2 regions of the Gordonia iterans genome follow, and region 1 is predicted to be linked to the other one. Evidence: riboswitches for the same ligand, from Rfam matches in the RefSeq annotation. Region 1 holds a riboswitch; the other holds the start of a gene.

Region 1 (5,761 bases):
GTGCGGATCTGGCAGGTACGACGATGCACGTCCCGCGACCGCAGGCGTGGAGTCGGCGGCGAGGTCGATAGGATGGCGCATCATGAGTGATCAGCAGCGTGCGGACTACCCGGACGACCCCGAGTACCCGAAGCGCGACCCGGACGGCTACCCGGAGAAGTTCGCGGAGGAATTCGGCGACGACGATCCCGGTGGCAGCAGGTGGCCGTTTCTGATCGCGGCGGGCGTGGTGGCCGTGCTGGTCGCCGTCGTGCTGTTGATCGCCCTGGTCAACCCGCCGGAGGACCGCCTCAGCGACTCGGCGCAGGTCCAGCACGTCGTCAACGATGCGTTCACCGCACGCAACTCGCTGAACTACGACCAGTACCGCACTTCGTTCTGCGAGCGTGAGCAGCAGACCGCGGGCTTCCCGTCGCAGGCGGAGTTCACCGACGAGAATCGGGCCGCGCGCGACGAGCACGGACCGATCGTGATTCCGAACATGGACGTGGAGGTGCAGGGCGACACCGCTCGGGTCGTCGTGCACTGGCATCGGGAGGACACCGAGGACCGCAAGGAGTCCACCGAACTGACGGTGGTCAAGCAGGGCGACGAGTGGAAGGTGTGCAACCCGTGAGCTACGCCGGAGACCTGACCCCGCGGGAGGCCTGGGCGGTCTTGAGCGAGGATCCCGATGCCGTCCTGGTCGACTGCCGGACCAGCGCCGAGTGGAACTTCGTCGGCGTGCCCGAGGTGTCGTCGTTGGGCAAGCGCACGATCTACGTCGAGTGGCTGAGCTTCCCCGGTGGGGACGTGAACCCGACGTTCGTGCCCCAGCTGCGGGCAGCTGGAATCGACGACGAGGCGCAGGTCCTCTTCCTGTGCCGCTCGGGTCAGCGTTCGATCGCCGCGGCGGAGGCCGCCACGGCGGCGGGCATCGCGAAGGCGTACAACATTCTTGACGGATTCGAAGGCGGGCTCGACGCCCAGGGCCACCGCGGATCCACCGGCTGGCGCGCTGAGGGTCTGCCGTGGAGGCAAGCGTAGAAGGAGCACTCATGAGCCGTGACCTGCCCGAATGGGTGTCGCCGGAGACCGTCGCGGTCCGTGGCGGTCTGCTGCGGTCCGGATTCTTCGAGACCTCCGAGGCGCTGTACCTGAACAGCGGATACGTCTACGACTCGGCTGAGGCCGCCGAGCGTGCGTTCACCGGCGAGGACGAGCGCTTCGTCTACACCCGCTACGGCAACCCGACGGTGGAGATGTTCACCGAGCGGCTGCGGCGGATCGAGGGCACCGAGGCGGCCTTCGCCACGGCCAGCGGCATGGCCGCGGTGTTCGTGGCGCTCGGCGCGCTGTGCAAGAGCGGGAGCCGGCTGGTCGCGGCCCGCAGTCTGTTCGGGTCGTGCTTCGTGATCTGCAACGAGATCCTTCCGTCGTGGGGCGTCGAGGTGGTGTTCGTCGACGGCGAAGACCTGTCGCAGTGGGAGCAGGCCCTCTCGGTGCCGACCACCGCGGTGTTCTTCGAGACGCCGTCCAACCCGATGCAGACGCTCGTCGACGTGCGCGCGGTCGCCGATCTGGCGCACGCCGCCGGCGCGCAGGTGGTACTCGACAACGTCTTCGCGACCCCGCTGCTGCAACGAGGGCTGGATCTGGGCGCAGACGTGGTCGTGTACTCGGGTACCAAACACATCGACGGGCAGGGCCGGGTGATGGGCGGTGCCGTGATGGGCACGCAGGAGTACATCTCCGGTCCGGTCCGCGAGCTGATGCGGCACACGGGACCGGCACTGAGTCCGTTCAACGCCTGGGTGATGCTCAAGGGCCTGGAGACGCTGAAGCTGCGCCTGGATCAGTCGGTGGCGAGTGCCCTGAAGATCGCCCAGTTCCTCGACGCCGACCCGCGGGTGGCGCGCACGCTGTACCCGTTCCTGCCCTCCCACCCGCAGTACGAGCTGGCGCGCGCGCAGATGTCCGGCGGCGGCACGGTGGTCACCTTCGAACTCGGGGAACAACCCGGCCTCGCCGGGAAGCAGCGCGCGTTCGAGGTGCTCAACGCTCTGCAGGTGGTCGACATCTCCAACAACCTGGGCGACGCCAAGAGCCTGATCACCCACCCGGCCACCACCACCCACCGCGCGATGGGCCCGGACGGGCGGGCCGCGATCGGGCTCACCGATTCGATGGTGCGGCTCTCGGTCGGCCTGGAGAACACCGACGACCTGATCCGCGACCTCGATCAGGCGCTCGGCTGACCGTCCTCGGGTGACCGTACTGTGGCGTAGGATTTCGGGGTTCTCCCGCCGCAACGTGCTCGAACGGCTCCGACCTGCTGCGATGTCGGACCGGGATCGGAGCCTCGCCGATCTACGTCACAGTAGGGACACGACTTCGCGGGAGCGGCTTCGCGGGGACCGCCTCGCTGGCCCGGCTTCGACTGTTTCGCTGGCCGAGCTGTGTTGGCCCGGCTTCGACTGTTTCGCCGGTTGAGCCGGTGAGGAGCGAGGCGACGAGGCGTGTCGAAACCACCATCCGACGCCGTCAGTCGCCGATCCCGAGGGCGCGGAGCACAGTCCGGAACTTGGCGTCGGTCTCGGCCACTTCGGCGTCGGGATCAGAGCCGGCAACGATGCCGCCGCCCGCCCAGGTGCGTACCGAACGGCGATCGGCCTGCAGTTCCAGGCAGCGGATGGCGACCAGCCACTCGCCGTCGCCGCGAGCGTCGCACCAGCCCACCGCGCCGCCGTAGAACTCCCGGGGGCCCTCGATCGCGGTGATCGCCGCGGCCGCCGCATTCCGTGGCGTCCCGCAGACGGCGGGTGTCGGCGAAAGCAGTGTCGCCAGGTCCAGAGCGGTGATCGACTCGTCCGCGAGCACCCCGCGGATCGGGGTCGCCAGATGCCACATCTCGCCGGTGGAAGTGAGGGCGGGCCGCCCGGGCACGTCGAGCTCGGTGCACAGCGGCGTCAGGCCGGCGCGCAGGTCGTCGACCACGAACGCGTGCTCGGTTAGGTCCTTCGCCGAATCGAGCAGCCCCTGCGAGGCCGCCCGATCGGCGACGGGATCCCGGTGCCGCGGAGCCGATCCCGCGAACGGATGGCAGGTGACGATGCGGCCGCTGCGTCGCACCAGCAGCTCCGGGCTCGCCCCGATCAGCCAACGGTCGTCCGGTGCCGGCGCCGCGAACACCGCGGCCGTCCCGGCTCCGTACGCGAACCGTGCGGCGAGCCGATCGGCGTCGACGGGCTCGCCGAAGGTCAGCTCCATGGTGCGGGCCAGAACCACCTTCTCGAGGTCGCCGTCGGCGATCAGCCGCAGGGCCCGGGCGACCCGCTCCCGATGCGTGCCGGAAGGGGTGACGGTGCAGGTCAGCGGTTCGGTCGGTGCCGGATCCCGACCCGGGACGGTCTGGTCGGTGAGGGACCAGTGCTGCGGAGCGAGCAGCGCGGCAGGGGCTGCGGTGTCGAAGGCGAGCAGTCCGGCGACGACGGGGGCACCCGCCCCGAGTCCTTCGCGTGCCGCGGCGACCGACCGATACCGGGCGGCGACACCGGTGCCGCGCACCGTGGTCGACGGCCGGGAGAGCAGGAAACTAGTCTCTCCGGTCACCCTCATGGAGGCGATGGTATCTGAGGCCCGACGGTTAAACCCGGCGTGATTTTATCGCTCGCGCCGGGGCGGGCGATCGGGCATATTCGTCGGCAGGTCACGAGTGCCAGCGACAAGCCCCGGCTAGCTGGTCGGCAACCCTCCTTCGCGGCGGGGTGCTCCGGGTGACGACCTGGCCGCCGGCCGACCGGCCCGCGGCAAGCGCGAATTCTCGAGGAGCATCGCCATGACCGCTGTCTTGGACACCCCTGTCACCACCACCGATCTCGGAACGCCCGTACTCGACGACGGCCGCTGCCCGGGGGTCACCTCCCTGGCCCCGGTCGTCGGGGGATCGCAGACCGTGCCGGTCTCGGGCGGAGGCGAGGTCCGGTACGCCAACTTCGACTACGCCGCGAGCGCGCCGGCGCTGACCGAGGTGGCCGAGGCCTTCACCGCGGCGCTCGGCCAGTACGCGAGTGTCCACCGCGGTGCCGGACAGCTGTCCCAGATCACGACGGCCCGCTACGAGCAGGCCCGCGAGCGCGTCCGCGAGTTCGTGGGCGGTCGCGCCGACGACACCGTCGTGTTCACCCGGAACACCACCGACTCGCTCAATCTGGCCGCGCACATCCTGCCCGCCGGGGGCGACGTGGTGGTGCTCGACATCGAGCACCATGCGAATCTGCTCCCGTGGCAGCGCACCGGGCGGGCGCGGGTCGTCGTCGCACAGCCGACGTTCACCGAGACGCTGCAGGCCCTCGAGGCCGAACTGACTGCGAAACCTGCTGCGCTGCTGGCGATCACCGGGGCATCGAACGTGACCGGCGAGGTGCTGCCGATCCGTACGCTCACCGCGCTGGCACACCGGCACGGCGCCCGGATCCTGATCGACGCCGCGCAACTGGTCGCCCACCGTCCGGTCGCGCTGGCCAGTCACGGCGTCGACTACGTGGTGTTCTCCGGGCACAAGGTCTATGCGCCGTTCGGCGCGGGCGTGCTGGTCGGCCGCAGCGACTGGCTCGACGCCGCCGAGCCGTACCTCGCCGGCGGCGGAGCCACGCACAACGTCGACCTGACCGAGACCACCTGGCACACCGGCGCCGCTCGCCACGAGGCCGGCAGTCCGAATGTGCTGGGGGCGGTCGCGATCGCCGCGGCCGCCGACGCCATCGGCAACCTGGGCTACGAGCTGATCGGCTATCACGAGCGGGACCTGCTGACCCGGCTGGATGCGGGCCTGGCGAAGCTCGACGGCGTCACACCGCTGCGCATCTTCGACGACGTCGCCGATCGCGTCGGCATCGCCGGATTCGCCGTCGCGGGCCGCACCGCCCGTGAGGTAGCCGAGTACCTGAGCGAGCGCCACGGCATCGGCGTGCGCGACGGCAAGTTCTGCGCTCATCCGCTGGTCCGGCGCCTCGGTTACCCGGACGGTGCGGTGCGGGCGAGCTTCGGCCTCGGCACGAGTTCCGACGACGTCGACCGCCTGATCGCGGCGCTGTCGGAGCTGGTCGGCTGAGCCTGGCGGCGTTTCGACACCGGCCGAGCCCTAGCGGGCTCGGCCGGGCTCAACGAGCGGAAGCTAGTTCCCGTAGCGGGCCACCGCTGCCTCGGCCACCTTCAGCGCTTCGTCTTTGCCGACCCAGCCGCCGGGGGTGACCTCCTTGCCCGGCTCCAGGTCCTTGTAGCGCTCGAAGAAGTGCGAGATGGCCTTGAGCTCGAACTCGTTGACATCGGAGATGTCCTGGATGTGGTCCCAGCGAGGGTCGCCGGCGGGCACGGTGAGCAGCTTGTCGTCGCCGCCGGCCTCATCGGTCATGGTGTACATGCCGACGATGCGCGCCTTGACGATCACACCCGGGTAGACCGACTCGGGCAGCAGGACCATCGCGTCCAGCGGGTCGCCGTCCTCGCCCAGGGTGTGGTCGATGTAGCCGTAGTCGGCGGGGTAACCCATCGACGTGTAGAGGTAGCGGTCCAGGTAGACCTTGCCGGACTCGTGGTCCACCTCGTACTTGTTGCGGGCTCCCTTGGGGATTTCGACGGTGACCTCGAACTCCATACGTTCGTCTCCTCTGGTCTTGGCGCGGGTGTCTCGGGGCTCAACGATACTGTGGTGAGGGTTCGCGCAGAGCGCGCAGGCCGAACTTGTGAGCGCGGCACAATCCGAGATCCGAAGGGAAGCACG
Region 2 (5,761 bases), 660 kb from region 1:
GCCATCAGCCAGATCAGGAGACGCCGCCGCGGAACCCGCGCGGCGAGCGCGGTGATCAGCGGGGCGCCGACCACCACGCCAAGCGCGTACGCCGAGATCAGGTTGCCCGCGGTGGGCTCGCTGACCTCGAGCGACGAGGCGATGTTCGGCAGCAGGCCCATCGCGACGAACTCGGTGGTGCCGATCCCGAACCCGCCCAGCGCCAGCGCCAGGATCACCCAGCCGGTGCGCGCCGACCGCGCGGCGGCGGGCGCCGCAGCGAGTCGGTCGGCGGGTTCGGGGGCGCCGGAGCGCGTCGTGAGTTCGTCCACTCAGGGCTCAACGTGTCGCGCTCGCACAATGATTCCGGGATTCGTCATGACGCCCCTCACAGTGCCGCCGGCCCGATCTCGGCCGGAGCCGCGCGCCGTCCCGATTCCAGAGCGGCAGCGGCCGCGACCACGAGCTCGCGGACCGGCGGGGCCACGACGACGTCGACGCTCAGCCCGACTGTCAGCAGGGCAGGCTCGGTGTCACCCGGCGGCGGCACCGGATCGAGCACCGACACCGACGGGGTCACGGTGATCTCCAGACCGGCGACCGGCGCCACCGGAACCTGCGTGCCGGGAACCTGAACGTCCGGAAGCGGAACGCCGGGCGACGTGGCGCGGTGCACGGACTCCAGCGCCGGTTCGACGACCCGCGGCAGTCCCGGCAGTCCGGCGGCCGCGAGCCTCGGATCGAGGTGCTCGTGCGCGGCGCTCACCGTGGCCGGCGGCGCAGCCACGACGCAGTCCGACGTGTGACCGACCGTGTCGGGCGTGCACTCCCACGACCGATCGTCGTGCACCGGCTTGTGCATGCGGGCCGGGTAATACCCGTGCTTGGTGAAGTACCCGACGACTCCGTCGAGCGCACTCACCGGACGGCGGACCGGCGACGGGAGATCGCAGATCGGATCGCCCTCCAGGCAGTACTGGGTCACCGGAACCCGCCCGAAGCCGCCCGGCCGCGGGCCGGACATGGTCAGTCCGGGAATCAGGCCGATGAGCACGTTCTCGATGCCGCGCCCGTCGTCGTTTCCGTCCCGGCGCGGGTCGGAGTACAGCTCGCCGGACAGGCCGTCAGCGGATATCCCGCGCCGCGCCTTGCCGGTGCCGGCCTCGGCGAGCACGTCGCCGGCGATGCGTGCCCCTTGCGAGTACCCCGCGACGACGACCGGCTTGCCGGGACAGCGGCGCTGGTATCCGGCGACCGCCTTCTCGGTGGCGGCTTTGCCGATCGCGACGTCCTCGTCGTACGGCGTGGGCCCGAGCGGCCACAGGTGCGTCGGATAGTCGACGTAGGTCACCTGATAGCCCTGCGCGGCGTAGCGCTTGCCGATGCCGGTGACGCCTCCGGTCGGCAACCCCTCCGCGTTGCGCGGCGCGTTGGTCCCGGCCACGATCACGGCCGCCCCGTTCCCGCAGTCGCGCGGAATCGCGGACGCCGGGGGCGCCCCGAATCCCGCGACCACCGTCGCCACCACGCCGGCGACCACCGCGCCGATCCCCGACCCTGTGCTGAATCTTCTCTGCATGGAGAGAAGGAATCCCGCGCCGGGGCGTCCCGCAACCGGAGGACACCGCTTACGGACATCGTTCAAGAGACTGTCACGCGAATGCGTCTCACGCGCTGCCGTTCGTCACATGCCGGTGAACGAGACCGCACACCGGCACCCGCTTTGTGATGTCCGACTCACCGCGGTCCACAGTGGCGAAATCCGCTCTCGCACTACCGTTTCCGGCACCCTCGTCCGACCGCCGCCGACCCCGCCTGCCGACCGCCGCGCGGACGTCAGCCGACGGCGGCCGGTTCCGGCTCGTCCACGGAAGCCGACTCCGTCTCCCGGGCCGGCTCGGCGGTCGGCGCGGAGTCTCCCTCCGGCGCGGTGCCCGGCACGGGATCGTCCGTCTCCGCGTCGTCCGTGACCGGTTCGGTCGTCGGGGCGGAGGGCGCAGGCACGACGACCCCGTCCTCCCCGTCCGGCCGGGCAGGCGCCGCGGGCGCGATCTCCGGGCCGCGACCGCGAGGCTCCGGCGCGGTCGGCACGAGGTCTGCGGGGCCTCCGGAGCGGTGGGCGTCGGCGGCTCCGGCCGTTCCGGCGACCGCGAAGGCCGCGGCGTCGTCTCCCGACGTCGTCGAGCTGCCGATCGGCCCGTCGCGACCGGTGAGCGCGATCGCGCGCCCGGCCCAGTGCTCGGCGAAGTTCACCGGCAGCAGCCCGATCGACACCAGGCTCTTCGCGAAGTCCTCGACGGAAGCGCCCATCTTCTTCAGGTCGAGTGAGGCCAGCCCTTCCAGGAAGCCGGCGAACACGAACAGGTCCGGAAGGTACGCCCCGTAGCCGAGCTGCGGCAGCGGCGGGAACAGGTTCATCACGGGAACGAGGTACGGCTGCAGGTCCGAGAGCGTCGCGTGCGGGAAGATCCGGTTGAGGTTCGGGATCATCCCCCAGAAGTCGACGACCTCGCGCGCCGGCAGCCCGACGAGCTCGCGCACCGTGTCGACCAGGTCTCCGCGCACGCCGGACATCGCCGACGGCGCACCGACGAGGCAGTGATACGAACTCGACGCGTCCTCCGGCGCCGGTCCGCCGATGCAGTCCCACTGGTTGCCGTTGGTGACCGGCGCCCACATCCGCCACGGGTAGTACCCGTGCTTGGTGAAGTAGCCGACGAAGCCGTCGATCACCCCGAACGGATCGTGCAGCAGGTCGGGCAGATCGCAGATCGGGTCGCCCTTGTAGCAGTACGAGATCACCGGGATGTCGCCGAAGCCGCCCTCGCGCGGTCCCGTCATCGTCAGTCCCGGAATCACGCCGACCAGCGCCAGTTCGATGCCGCGGCCAGCCATCGATCCCTCCTGACGCGGATCGGAGTAGAGCTCGCCCCGCACCTTCTCCTTGGACAGCTTGTGCGAGCCCGGGTGGCCGTCGACGGTGAACTCCTCGTCGTCGAGCCTGCCGTTGGCGAGGTCGGAGAGCACGTCGCCGGCCACCCGGGCACCCTGCGAGTACCCGACCACCACGACTTCCTTCTCCGGACAGTTCGTCTGGTACTCCGCGATCGCCTGCTTGGTCGCGGCCGTTCCGAGCGCGACGTCGGCGTTGTAGCCGACGGTGCCGAGCGGCCACAGCGTCGTCGGGTACTCCGGCTTGATCACCTTGTACTCGTTCGCTCCGTGATACGGGCTGTTCGGGTTGGCGGTGCCGTTCGGGTGCTTACCGGTGTAGCGCTGCTCGACGCCGATCTGCGACGCCGCGCCGTCGTCGTTGGTGCCTGCCACGATCACGACGGCGCCGGCCTTGCAGTCGTAGTCCGGTCCGCCGGCGGACGCGACCCCCACCCCGCCGGGGAGGCCGAGCGCGCCGACCACGGCGATCGCGGAGACGAGAACGACGGCGCGGACGACACGTGCACGCGAGAACTTCATGGCGGCGATCCCCCTGGGCTGCTGCCGGGGATCCCCACGAGCCCCGAGCCCGACCATTGTGAGACGCCTGTCACACTGGGAGTAAGTCCCAGAATGAGGGACACGGGTGTTGTCCGAATCGCACGCAGTAGCACACCGGAGCCGGCTCGAAAGGGGTTTAGCGCACGGCGAGAAGAGTGTTTCCAGCACCGACACACCGGTGCGATATCCTCAAGGACAGGTCATGAGTGTCAGCGCCAAGCCCCGGCTCGCTGAACGGCAACCCTCCAACCGCGGTGGGGTGCTCCGGGTGATGACCTGGTCTTTACCGCACTGAACAAGCGCGAACAGTATCGACAAGCGCGGGTCCGAAGGTCGGACCCAGACCGGGCCGAGCGGCCCGGCCGACCGAGAAGAAAGAGATCGCCTCATCCATGTCTGACGCCACCGACAACGACTGGAGTTTCGAGACCCTGCAGGTGCACGCCGGCCAAGTGGTCGGCGACACCAAGTCCCGAGCCCTCCCGATCTACCAGACCACGTCGTATGTCTTCGACGACACCGACCACGCGGCGAACCTGTTCGCGCTGGCCGAGCCCGGCAACATCTACACCCGGATCATGAATCCGACGCAGGACACCGTGGAGAATCGCCTCGCCGCCCTCGGCGGGGGCGTCGCGGCGCTGCTGGTCTCCTCCGGCCAGGCCGCCACCACCTACGCGATCCAGAACATCGTCGAGGCCGGCGGCCACGTGGTGTCCAGCCCCCGCCTCTACGGCGGCACCTACAACCTCTTCCACTACACGCTGCCGAAGTTCGGCATCGAGGTGTCCTTCGTCGACGACCCCGACGACCTCGAGTCGTGGAAAGCGGCCATCCGCCCGAACACACGCGCGCTCTTCGGCGAGACCATCGCCAACCCGCACAACCAGATCCTGGACATCGAAGGCGTCGCCGGCGTCGCCCACGATGCCGGGCTCCCGCTGATCGTCGACAACACCGTCGCCACCCCGTACCTGCTGAACCCGATCGCCCACGGCGCCGACGTCGTCGTGCACTCGGCCACCAAGTACATCGGCGGCCACGGCACCGCGATCGGCGGTGTGATCATCGACGGCGGCAACTTCGACTGGCGCGTCCAGCGCGACGGCGAGGACCTGTTCCCCGGCTTCACCACCCCGGACCCCAGTTACGGCGGCGTGGTGATCGCCGACCTCGGCGCCCCCGCCTACGCTCTCAAGGCCCGGATCCAGCTGCTGCGCGACACCGGCTCGGCGATCTCGCCGTTCAACGCCTTCCTGCTGGCACAGGGCATCGAGACCCTGAGCCTGCGGGTGGAGCGGCACGTCGCGAATGCGCAGAAGGTCGCCGAGTTCCTGGAGGCGCACCCCCAGGTCGAATCCGTCTCGTACGCCGGCCTGAAGTCCTCGCCGTACTACGAGATCGGCCAGAAGCTGCTGCCGAAGGGACAGGGCGCCGTGATCGGCTTCGAGATCGCGGGCGGTGTCGAGGCCGGCAAGAAGTTCGTCAATGCGCTCGAGCTGCACAGCCACGTGGCGAACATCGGCGACGTCCGGTCGCTGGTGATCCACCCGGCGTCGACCACCCACAGCCAGCTCTCCCCCGAGGAGCAGCTCGCGTCCGGGGTCACTCCCGGACTGGTGCGCCTGGCCGTCGGTATCGAGAACATCGACGACATCCTGGCCGACCTGGACAAGGGCTTCGCCGCGGCGAAGGCCTGAGGCGCACCGAAGAAGCCCGGGATACGACGATGACTCACCTGTCGGACGGCACGGAGGACGGAGTGCTCACGTGTCAGTGAGCTGCGACGCGACCGCGACGCTCAGCGGCGCCGACTGGACCTCCGGTCCGGACGGCGTCTCCGTCGCCGTGCCGATCGGTGATCTGGAGCTGGATTCGGGGCGGCGGCTCGAGGACGTGACGGTCAATTTTCAGCGTTGGGGCACTCCCGACGCCGACCGGAGCAACATCGTCCTCGCGCTGCACGCCCTGACCGGCAACTCGCACGTCACCGGGCCGCCCGACGAACGGTTCTCGATGGGCGGATGGTGGGACGGCCTGATCGGGCCCGGCTGCGCCGTCGACACCGGCGAGTGGTGCGTCGTGGCCCCGAACGCGATCGGCGGCTGCTACGGATCCACCGGACCCGGCACCCTCGCTCCGGACGGACGGGCCTGGGGCAGCCGGTTCCCCCGGCTCACCGTGCGCGATCTGGTCGAGTCGGAGCGTCGTGCCTTCGCCTCCCTCGGGGTGACCCGCTTCGCCGCGGTGGCCGGCGGGTCGATGGGCGGTGCACGGGCGCTGGAGT

Evidence for each region. Region 1 has a riboswitch for S-adenosylmethionine ahead of C6V83_RS03640 (aminotransferase class V-fold PLP-dependent enzyme). Riboswitches for the same ligand answer to the same signal wherever they lie in the genome.
Region 2: another riboswitch for S-adenosylmethionine. It lies ahead of C6V83_RS06850 (bifunctional o-acetylhomoserine/o-acetylserine sulfhydrylase); the one in region 1 lies ahead of C6V83_RS03640 (aminotransferase class V-fold PLP-dependent enzyme).

What each region holds. Positions count from the first base shown of each region.
Region 1 covers NZ_CP027433.1:796,558-802,318, forward strand. The annotation lists gene C6V83_RS03620 (Rv0361 family membrane protein) at 83-616, shown strand; gene C6V83_RS03625 (rhodanese-like domain-containing protein) at 613-1,026, shown strand; gene C6V83_RS03630 (O-succinylhomoserine sulfhydrylase) at 1,038-2,237, shown strand; gene C6V83_RS03635 (isochorismate synthase) at 2,524-3,597, opposite strand; SAM riboswitch class IV at 3,687-3,801, shown strand; gene C6V83_RS03640 (aminotransferase class V-fold PLP-dependent enzyme) at 3,818-5,092, shown strand; gene C6V83_RS03645 (inorganic diphosphatase) at 5,156-5,635, opposite strand; gene dacB (D-alanyl-D-alanine carboxypeptidase/D-alanyl-D-alanine endopeptidase) at 5,761-5,761, shown strand, end outside.
Region 2 covers NZ_CP027433.1:1,455,834-1,461,594, reverse strand. The annotation lists gene C6V83_RS06865 (MFS transporter) at 1-311, opposite strand, end outside; gene C6V83_RS06860 (PE-PPE domain-containing protein) at 368-1,558, opposite strand; gene C6V83_RS06855 (cutinase family protein) at 1,816-3,453, opposite strand; SAM riboswitch class IV at 3,673-3,801, shown strand; gene C6V83_RS06850 (bifunctional o-acetylhomoserine/o-acetylserine sulfhydrylase) at 3,867-5,174, shown strand; gene metX (homoserine O-acetyltransferase MetX) at 5,245-5,761, shown strand, end outside.